2 regions of the Clostridium zhoujianii genome follow, and region 2 is predicted to be linked to the other one. Evidence: riboswitches for the same ligand, from Rfam matches in the RefSeq annotation. Region 2 holds a riboswitch; the other holds the start of a gene.

Region 1 (5,082 bases), on a different contig from region 2:
TAAATTCAGCATTTTTAACAGTATTGAATGCCTTTCTAATTGTTTGACCTGATAAATCTGCTTCCTCCTCAGTCTTTGCTTGGGTGTCCGCTATATTTATGAATGTAAACGCTCCACCCTTCGGTGCTGTCTTAAAGGTTCCTACTTCACTCCAATTATTCTTCTCCTCATCTCCAACTCTATAAAAATAATTAGTATCTTCCTTTAGTCCAGTTGCTTCTACCTTATGAAGAAGTTCTGATTTTGAATTTGTTGGCACTGAGCTTCTTCCAGTAAATTTTTTTGCCTTTGTGAAGTCGGGATTCCCCCCTACTTTCTCTACTATTTGTAAGTTACTATTACCAAATTCCTTTGCTGTATACCAAGTAAATCCCTTACTTGAGGTTGTATCCCCATAGAATGTGGCATTTACCTTCCTTATACTTTCTATTGATGTATTGGTGTTCGCTTGTACATTACCACTAATCCCACCTATTGTTGAAATTATGCATGTAGCTAAAAGCATTGTTAGTATTTTTCTACCCTTCATTTTCCCATCCCCTTTATCTATATTTAACACACAACTATATTTTAACTATCCATTGTTAATAACACTTAATAATAGTGTTATCCCCCTGTAAAAGCTATGTTAAATTGATAAAGGAAACAGCCTAGCTAATTACTCTTAAGCCACTTTTCTCCTGTGTACTTAATTCCCAAGGCTCCTAATGGTGCAGTTACAGCTATTGCTAGTACTGCTATAGCTAATATTAATTCACCAGATGCAACACCTGCTGCTAGTGGTACTGCACCCATGGCTGCTTGAACAGTTGCTTTGGGTAAAAATGCTACAATGCAAAATAATCTTTCCTTTAGATTTAAATTTGTTCCAATCAATGATATAAAAACTCCTATTGATCTTGCTATCAAACCTAATATTAAAACAAGTAATCCAAGTAAACCTGAATGTAATACAACATTTATATTAACTTCTGCTCCCACTAGAACAAATAATATTATCTCTGCAAATACCCAAACCTTATTAAACCTTTCAGATAATCTATTTGCTACCTTTGGATATTTATCTAACAATACAAATCCTATAGTCATAACTCCTAGAAGACTTGCCATAGGTATTATATCTTTTAAAATATCCTCGATTCCTGTAAGTATTATTGCCACCGCTAAAATCATTAAGGTCTTCTTTGTATCTCTTATATGATATTTTTTAAATATAGTAGTAAGTGCTATCCCTATAATCCCCCCTGCTACTAATCCTATAATTATTGATATTGGTATTCCAAGTAACTTTCCAGTAATATTAATATTCTCTCCTCCGTAAAAACCTAAGAATGTTGAAAAAATTGTTATAGCAAAAACATCATCTATAGAGGCCGCTGCTAAAATTATTGTTGGTATACCTTTATTACTTCCTTTTCCTCTATTAATGAATCCTAACATTTGAGGTACTACAACTGCAGGTGATACTGCTGCTATTATGAAACCTAACATCCCAGCTTCTATAAAGGAAATTCCTAATATAACCTTTCCTACTGCTGCTATAGCAAATCCCTCACATATACAAGGTATACAACTCATCTTTAGAGCTGTAGGCCCTATCTCCTTTAATGTATCTTTTTTAATACCAAGTCCTGCCCTTAATAATATAACTATTAGAGCTATCTTCCTTAAGTCTGGTGATATTTTTAGAATATCTTGATTAATTAAATTAAGTACATAAGGTCCTATAATTACCCCCAAAAATAACATTCCTAAAATTCCTGGAAGTCTTAATTTTTCAAAAACCTTATTTAAAATTAGTCCCAGTATAATTATTATTGCTAAACTTAATGCCATAAAATCCTCCAAAATTTAATTATTTTAAACATAAAAAAATCCTACAAAATAAAGATATTACTACCATTATTTTGTAGGAGTCATTAGCTTTTAGCGTTTAATGGCGAACTCCATCGCCTATTTAATTTACTCTTTTATCCTATCAGTTATTATTTATTTTGTCTATAGACTATTAAAGAGCCCACTTTTTATCTCCAGTAAAGTTTACATTTAACCATTTTTTTAGTTTTATATTTGTCATATTCCTGTAAACCTGTTCTCTAACTCTATCCATCTCTTCAAGCTCATTTAAATTTGAATCATCATTAAAGACAAAATCTATTTCTATTCTTAATTCTCTTCCGATTTTACTTACTCTTGTGTAAGAATCTTCGAAGTTATATTCCTCTTCTATATCCTTAACTATAGTATATATTTTATCATTAATTTCTTTATCCGCATTTCCATTAGCTATTTCCTTAAGGCTGTTAACTAAAGTAACTAAAGGAACCCTAATAAATAATCCCGATGTTAATATTACCATCACTGGGTCTACATACCTTGTTAAATTTGCCATAGAAGTCATTCCTAATATAAATGAAATTATAAATCCTACAAGAACTGCTGCACTTAAAACTGTATCCATAAGCCATTGATTACTTTCTGCCTTTAGTATATCCGAAGATAACCTTTTACCCTTTTTATACATAAACCAGTATATGAATGCACATCCAACAGTTGATACTATCGAATACCCTAAGGCCAAACTTGTATCTACAGGATTACCACCTGCTAATACCTCTTTAAATGCATTAGTAAATGTAATACTACACATTACAATTAAAACTATTGATTTAAATGCCACCGTTATAGGTTCTAGTATTCCTTTACCAAATGGGAATTTTTCAAAATCACTTTTTTCTATATAACTAGTTATATATATTGCTAATATGGATAAAAATAAACTTATTAATGAATATAATCCATCAAACATAATCATGCTTGATTTTATCATTACACCCCATGCTATTCCAAGTACAGCGAAAAATAAAGCACCAATTGCTGAAAATTTAAGTATGCTTTTTTCCACTTTCATCTGTTTCACCTCAATCAAATTTCTGCTAATACCATTATATCTTGTTAAAAATGGACAAACAACTAACTAAAATGGGGTAAATTCTTTACTATTATTGGGTAATTGTAGTTGTTACATTTTATTGAAATAACATATTAGTACCTATTTTTATGTTTATTAGTACTATATTGTTTTTTTAACTTCATATAATATCATTTGTGTTTTTCATCATTACATCTTACTACTATTGCTTAAATAAATAATTAATTTATTTGGTTACCTTATTTTAATATGTAACAGATATTCAATAACTAACATAGTATATATTATTAATTGTTCTTAAAGTATTTAGGAGGTTTTACTAATGGAAAATATTTATGAGTGTTGCAATTTTAATGATAATCAATGTGAATGCAAAGAATCTACTTGCTCTAATTCAGTTTGTAATGATATAGATTGTATTAATAATGAATTATGTGATATGAAGGCTGATATAGCAGCTGCACGTGCTAACCTAATAAACTTAGTAAGAGTTATGTGTATCTGTGGTGGTATTTTTGCTGAAGAAAAGCAACTTCTTATCTCTATCGAAAAGTCTTTGAATTCTCTTGATTGTAGCATTGCAAAAAGTAGAAAGTGTGCTCAATCTTTAGATAATGAAATCTGTTAATTCTAAATTGATTTAGTATCTAAAAACGTACTGATCAATTTATTCAGTACGTTTTTCCATAGGGGTACTCTATAAATCCTTATATATATATTAATGAATAACATTCCTTTCATACTTATAACAAAAAAACTTATAACCTCCATGCCATTCCTATCATAGTATAGAGTGTAGACAATAACTCTAAACTAAAGGAGGATACAAATGGAAACAAATATTTATAGCTGTTGTAATGATGAGGATAATTTCACTGACTCAATATCTAATTGCCAATGCAAAGATCAACAGCCACAACAATGTTGTAATGTTGACCCAGTAGATGCAACTATAAAGAAATTAGATAATGATTTATGTGATATGAAGGTTACCTTAGCTGAAACAAGAGCTAATCTAATTTTCCTTGCACAGACTATATGTAACTCTGGTTGCATAAGCAAAACTGAAAAAGTCCTACTTCTAAATTTAGAAAAGCAAATAAAATCCCTTACTTGTCAAATAAATGAAAGTAGACAGGACTTAGATTATTTAGATTGTTTGCTACACTAATTTAATTTTACCTATTTTTAGATAGCAAAGGGAATAAATAAAAAAGTAAAATAAGTAGAATGAATAAGAAGGTTAACCCTAATTATTCATTCTACTTATTTACATTTAAATATTATTTTAGATATTTATTTTTAACCTGTGTTGAAAAAGTCTCTAATAAAATAGCACAAACTAATATTCCAATTGTTATGAATCCAACCTCTCTTACATTAAAATAGAAATTACTCGCCATAAACAACTCAAACCCTATTCCCCCTGCTCCAGCTGCTGCTCCCATTGCTACTCCATTTGTAAAATTAATCTCAAATCTCATAAATGTCCAAGCCATAATATATGTCATTGATGATGGTAGTACTGCTTGGAAAACTATCTGCCACCAGCTTGCTCCACTAGCTTTAAGTGCCTCTATTGTACCTTCATCAATTTCTTCAAAAGCCTCTGAATAAGCTTTTATTAAATACCCTACTGTATGAAAGGTCATACCAATTATTGCTGCTTCACTTCCTAGACCTGCACTTACTGCAAAAATTAATACCCAAAGTACTGTAGGAACTGCACGTATAAATGCTACTACTCCTTTTATAACATTAGATACAATTTGATTAGATAAATTTCTAGCAGCAAACACCCCCAGTACTAATGCTATAATCCCTCCAATTAATGTTGTTAAGAAGGCTAATGATATTGTTACACCTATCTGACTTAAAGCATCATTAAAAGAAAAATGAGTTAAACTAGCTTCTAAAAACATGGTTTTAACATTAACCATTGTCTCTCCTAAAGCTTTGATTATATCTATTCCCTTATAGTCAAATGTAAGAAATCCTAATATGGTTAGAACTATTAAGCTTCCAAGAGTAATTTTAACGTACATTTGTGATGGATCTTTTGATTTAATTTTTATCCTTCCAGATATGTCTTTTCTAACATAAACATCTAAGGACTTTGGTATAGCTTCCATCATAATATCATCCTCCTG
Region 2 (5,082 bases):
AAATGGTAGCTATTGTTGGACCAACTGGTGGAGGTAAGAGTACATTAATTAATTTAATTATGCGTTTTTATGAGTTAAATGGTGGAGCAATCTCAATTGATGGTGTTAACATTACTGATATTCCTCGTAGTGAATTACGTAGACAAATTGGTATGGTACTTCAAGATACTTGGTTATTTAAAGGAACAATAGCTGAAAATATTTCTTATGGTAAGATGGATGCTACAAGAGAGGAAATTGTAGAAGCAGCTAAAGCAGCTTGCTGTGATCATTTTATTCGTACACTTCCAGATGGGTATGACACTGTAATTTCTAGTGAGACATCTACTATATCTCAAGGACAGATGCAACTATTAACTATTGCTCGTGCAATGCTGACAAGTCCTGCAATTATGATATTAGATGAAGCTACCTCTAGTGTAGATACAAGAACAGAGGTGGAAATTCAAAAGGCTTTAACAAGACTTATGAAGGATAAGACAAGCTTTGTTATAGCTCATAGATTATCAACTATCCAAAATGCAGATATGATTTTAGTTGTAAGAGATGGGGATATAGTGGAGAGAGGAAATCATGAAAGTCTTCTAGCCCAAGATGGATTCTATGCTTCTCTTTATTACAGTCAGTTTGAAGTAAGTAAAGATGTAATATAAAATAGGACTCTTATATTTCTTTGAAGGCTAAAGCTCCCAGAGGGAGTAGGCTTAAAAAGAGATATAAGAGTCTTTGTTTTAGGTTACATTAGATATACTTATTTTTTATTTTTTGATCTAAAAGTTAAAAGTGTTGAATTATCTTCTACTTCAATTAGTTTACTTTTACTAATTCCAATTTTCTGTGAAAGATATATGCCAGTATGGGCAGAAAACATATAGCTAACGGCACAAGTAATAAATACAAAAATAAGTCCTTTAGAACCAAACATTTCTAAACTTAATACAAAGGAAGCCATTGGAGTATTGGTTGCTCCAGCAAAAACTCCTATTAGTCCTAGTGCTGCCAAAAATGAAGGAGACATATGGAGTAAATTTGATAAAGAATTTCCAAGAGTTGAGCCAATTACAAACAATGGGGTAACTTCTCCTCCTTGAAAACCAGTTCCTAAAGTGATAGAAGTAAATAAAAGTTTTCCTAAGAATGTAAGAGGAGGAACATGGCCAGTAAATGACTCAGAAATAAGTGGTGTACTTAATCCAAGAAAGTCTCTTGTTCCAATTAAATATACTAAACCTATAAGGAGTATACCTCCAATAAAGCTCTTTATTACTGGATTCTTGAATCTTTCTGAAAATAATTCTTTTAGTTTGTGGGTTAATTCACTAAATAGCTTACTAGTTAAGCCAAATAAAATTGCTGCAAAGATCACTTTAATTATTGTAGTTAATGTTAATTCTGGAATTCCTACAACATTATAGTGAGTATGATGCACACCTAAGAAAGACACCATGAAATCTCCAACAATACTTGCAGTAAGAGCTGGAATTAAAGCTTCATAACTCATAAGACCAAGTGCAGCAACTTCAAGTCCGAAAATTGTACCTGCAAGGGGTGTACCAAATACAGAAGCAAAACCGCTACTTATTCCTGCCATAAGTATAATTCTATTATCTACCTTGTCTAACTTTAATAATTTACCTATAGCTTCAGCTATACTAGCACCTATTTGAACACCTGTACCTTCTCTTCCAGCAGAACCTCCAAATAAATGAGTGATAACAGTTCCAAAGAAAACTAAAGGTGCCATAGAAAAAGGGACGTTACCAATACCATCATTTATTTTTTCAATAATTAAATTATTACCCTTCGAAGAGCTTTTGCCGTATTTTACATATAGATGACTAACAAGAGCACCTCCAAGTGGAAGAAAGAATAGGAGCCATGTATATTTCATACGCAAATCTGTAGCTAGCTCTAGGCTTTTTAAAAAGAGAGCTGCAGTAGATCCAGTAAAAATACCAACTATTGTGCCAACAACAATCCATTTTATAAATGATAGACTTAAAATTGCACTAGCACTCAACTTATTTAATATTTCTTTTTTATTACTTTTCATATTATAAATTCCTTTCATTTATCCTAAGAGACTTGATTAATAAATATATTTTGTATAAGTAAACAACAAAAAACTCCTACAAAATAACAATTATAATAATTGCTATTTTGTAGGAGTCATCAGCTTTACGCATTTAATGGCGAACTCCATCGCCTCCAGTTTTATTTAATAATATTAACACGGATTCTGAGATTTGTATATAGGTTTATAATATATGAAGGGAAAACTTATTTTTTTTAAATCTGTTTCCTGTATTGGAGTATACTAGTAGAAATATTATCGAAGCAATAAACAGAGTAATTCCAATATTAAATAATATTTTCATCATTAGAATATCACTTAACAGGAATAATGATATGCAAAAAGCAATCATAAACATAAATTTACCCATAAATTTACACAAGGATAAGGTGTCATAATTTTCTTTTTCTTCTTCACTCATTGTATTAAATCCTGCTATTAAAAAGGACCATTTACCAAATGAGAACATGGTACCAATGAGGATAAATAAACTAATCATTAATATTACACCAATCATAAAATCACCTCAAATTAAGTTATATAAACTATGGTTTTATATAACTTATTATAGCTTGTATCATATTCTACTTAAATTATTTTGCAAGGAATTAGTGGACACCTATTTAAATAGCAATTGATCAATATATATTCCAATATTTGTATACAAGATTTATAATATATGGAGGCTATATGTTTGTAAACAATCTTCATATAATCTTTAAATTAAATTGATATAATGTACTTTTAATAAGTAGATTTAAGTAATTTTATAATAGTTGAAATTAATTGTGAGGTGAAATGGGATGGATAGGGTTTTAATAATTGAAGATGAAGAAAGAGTAGCAGAGGTATTAAAAGCATACTTAGAGAAAGAAGGATATGAAGTATACTGTGCTACAAAAGGGTTAAAAGGTATAGAAATTTTCAAGTCAATGGAAATAAAATTAATAATACTTGATTTAATGCTTCCTGACATAAGAGGGGAAGAAATATGCAAAGTTATAAGAGAAACTTCAGATACCCATATTTTTATGCTAACAGCAAAAGGGTCATTAGAAGATAGAATAGATGGATTTAATATAGGTGCAGATGAATATTTAGTTAAGCCTTTTAGTCCTAGAGAACTGACAGCTAGGGTTAATGCACTCTTTAGGAGATTAGATACAAGCAATAATACTTTAAATAATACCTCGGATTTGTTATTTAATGATAGAAGATTGAGTGTTGATTATGATAAAAGAACTGTAAAGATTAATGATAAAGAAGTATCTTTCACACCAAATGAATTTGATATATTATATCAACTTATATTAAATAAGGGAAAAGTTTTATCAAGAGAACAGCTTATAAGTAAAGTATTTGGAATGGATTTTGAGGGATACGATAGAACCGTTGATGTACATATAAAAAATATTCGCAAGAAGATAGAAGAGGATAGGAAGAATCCTAAATATATTATTACAGTTATGAAAGTAGGCTACAAGTTTGGTGGTGAGAATTAAATGAGGACATTAAGAGGAAGGTTAGGTATTTTGTTTGTAGTTTGCTCTATAGCTGCAATATTACTAATTGCCCTATTTGTAAATATAACAATAAACAGTAAATTTAATGAATACATATCAAATATTCAAGAGAAAAGATATGAAAGAATAGTTGCTTCTTTTGAAGAAGTATATAAGAGTCAAGGGACTTGGGATGAGCGTTCTGGCAGTGAGTTAATACATGAGGCACATATGGGAAATTATTGTTTATCCCTAATGGATAATAATAAAAAACTTATATGGGGCATGGATCCTAATACTTTAAAAGCTAATAATACCCTAAACACAATGGTGGTGAAAGATAAGGGGGTATATAATACTAAAACTTTCGAAATTAAATCTGAAGGAGAGGTAGTAGGATATGTAGAAATTGGACATTATTCATCCATACTTCTATCTGAGGAGGATATAAACTTTAAGATATCAATAAATAAAAGCATTATTGCTAGTGGTATTCTAACACTTCTAATTATTATAGTAATAAGTCTTTATTTTTCAAAGCAGTTTTCAAGACCAATTAAGGAGGTAGCAAATATGTCAGTGAACTTATCACAAGGCAATTTTGATACTAAGTCAAATATTGAAAGTAATATTGAAGAATTAGAAAGTTTACGAGGGAGTTTTAACATACTAGCTGATAAATTAAAATATCAAGATACCCTTAGAAAAAGATTAGTTTCTGATATATCCCATGAGATTAGAACTCCATTAAATATATTGCAAAACAATCTTGAAGCTATGATAGATGGTGTCTTTCCTGTTACTAATGAAAGATTAAATTACCTTAATGATGAGGTAATAAGGTTTGGAGAACTTCTAAACAATTTGAATATTTTAAAAGAATTTGAATCTGAAAGTATAAAGTTTAATTTTCAGTCAATAAATTTAGAGGAAATCCTTATAGATATATGCAAGGATTTTGAAGGAATATCAGAAAATAAAGGAATTAAATTGATATGTAGAATTGCAGAGAATGAGGATTACAGAATAACCGGAGATAGAAATAAATTAAAACAAGTATTTATTAACTTATTATCTAATGCAATTAAATTTACTAATAAAGATGGGGAAGTTTTTGTTAGCTTATATATTAAAGGCAAAAATATTATAGTAGAAGTAAAAGATAATGGAGTGGGGATTAAAAAAGAAGATTTACCTTTTGTATTTGAAAGACTTTATAGAGGGGATAAAAGCAGAAGTCAAATAGAAGGAAGTGGAATTGGTTTAACTATAGCAAAAAGTATATTACAGGTTCATCATGCAAAGATTACTGTTAAAAGTGAAGAGGGGAAAGGTGCTGCTTTTAAAATTTACTTTAGTAAAATATAAAGTGATTAAGTTTTCTTCATATGTTCTTCATATAAATTATATACAATTCAGTTAGAGTAAATTATTTATCATTTAAAAATAATTGAAGGATAATAATTAACAATTGTTATGTGATATTAAAAGAATATAGGAGGTATG

What was found. A riboswitch is a leader RNA that binds a small molecule or an ion and turns the genes downstream of it on or off. The one in region 2 is predicted to bind fluoride.
Region 1: another riboswitch for fluoride. It lies ahead of ACSYT2_RS17225 (cation:proton antiporter); the one in region 2 lies ahead of ACSYT2_RS02615 (voltage-gated chloride channel family protein).

The regions. Positions count from the first base shown of each region.
Region 1 covers NZ_JBPUTF010000005.1:86,374-91,455, forward strand. The annotation lists gene ACSYT2_RS17220 (metallophosphoesterase) at 1-529, opposite strand, end outside; gene ACSYT2_RS17225 (cation:proton antiporter) at 655-1,836, opposite strand; fluoride riboswitch at 1,904-1,963, opposite strand; gene ACSYT2_RS17230 (cation diffusion facilitator family transporter) at 2,009-2,911, opposite strand; gene ACSYT2_RS17235 (hypothetical protein) at 3,255-3,560, shown strand; gene ACSYT2_RS17240 (hypothetical protein) at 3,762-4,103, shown strand; gene ACSYT2_RS17245 (PhnE/PtxC family ABC transporter permease) at 4,216-5,067, opposite strand; gene phnE (phosphonate ABC transporter, permease protein PhnE) at 5,064-5,082, opposite strand, start outside.
Region 2 covers NZ_JBPUTF010000001.1:580,634-585,715, forward strand. The annotation lists gene ACSYT2_RS02610 (ABC transporter ATP-binding protein) at 1-653, shown strand, start outside; gene ACSYT2_RS02615 (voltage-gated chloride channel family protein) at 752-2,053, opposite strand; fluoride riboswitch at 2,157-2,216, opposite strand; gene ACSYT2_RS02620 (DUF3784 domain-containing protein) at 2,259-2,591, opposite strand; gene ACSYT2_RS02625 (response regulator transcription factor) at 2,878-3,576, shown strand; gene ACSYT2_RS02630 (sensor histidine kinase) at 3,577-4,944, shown strand.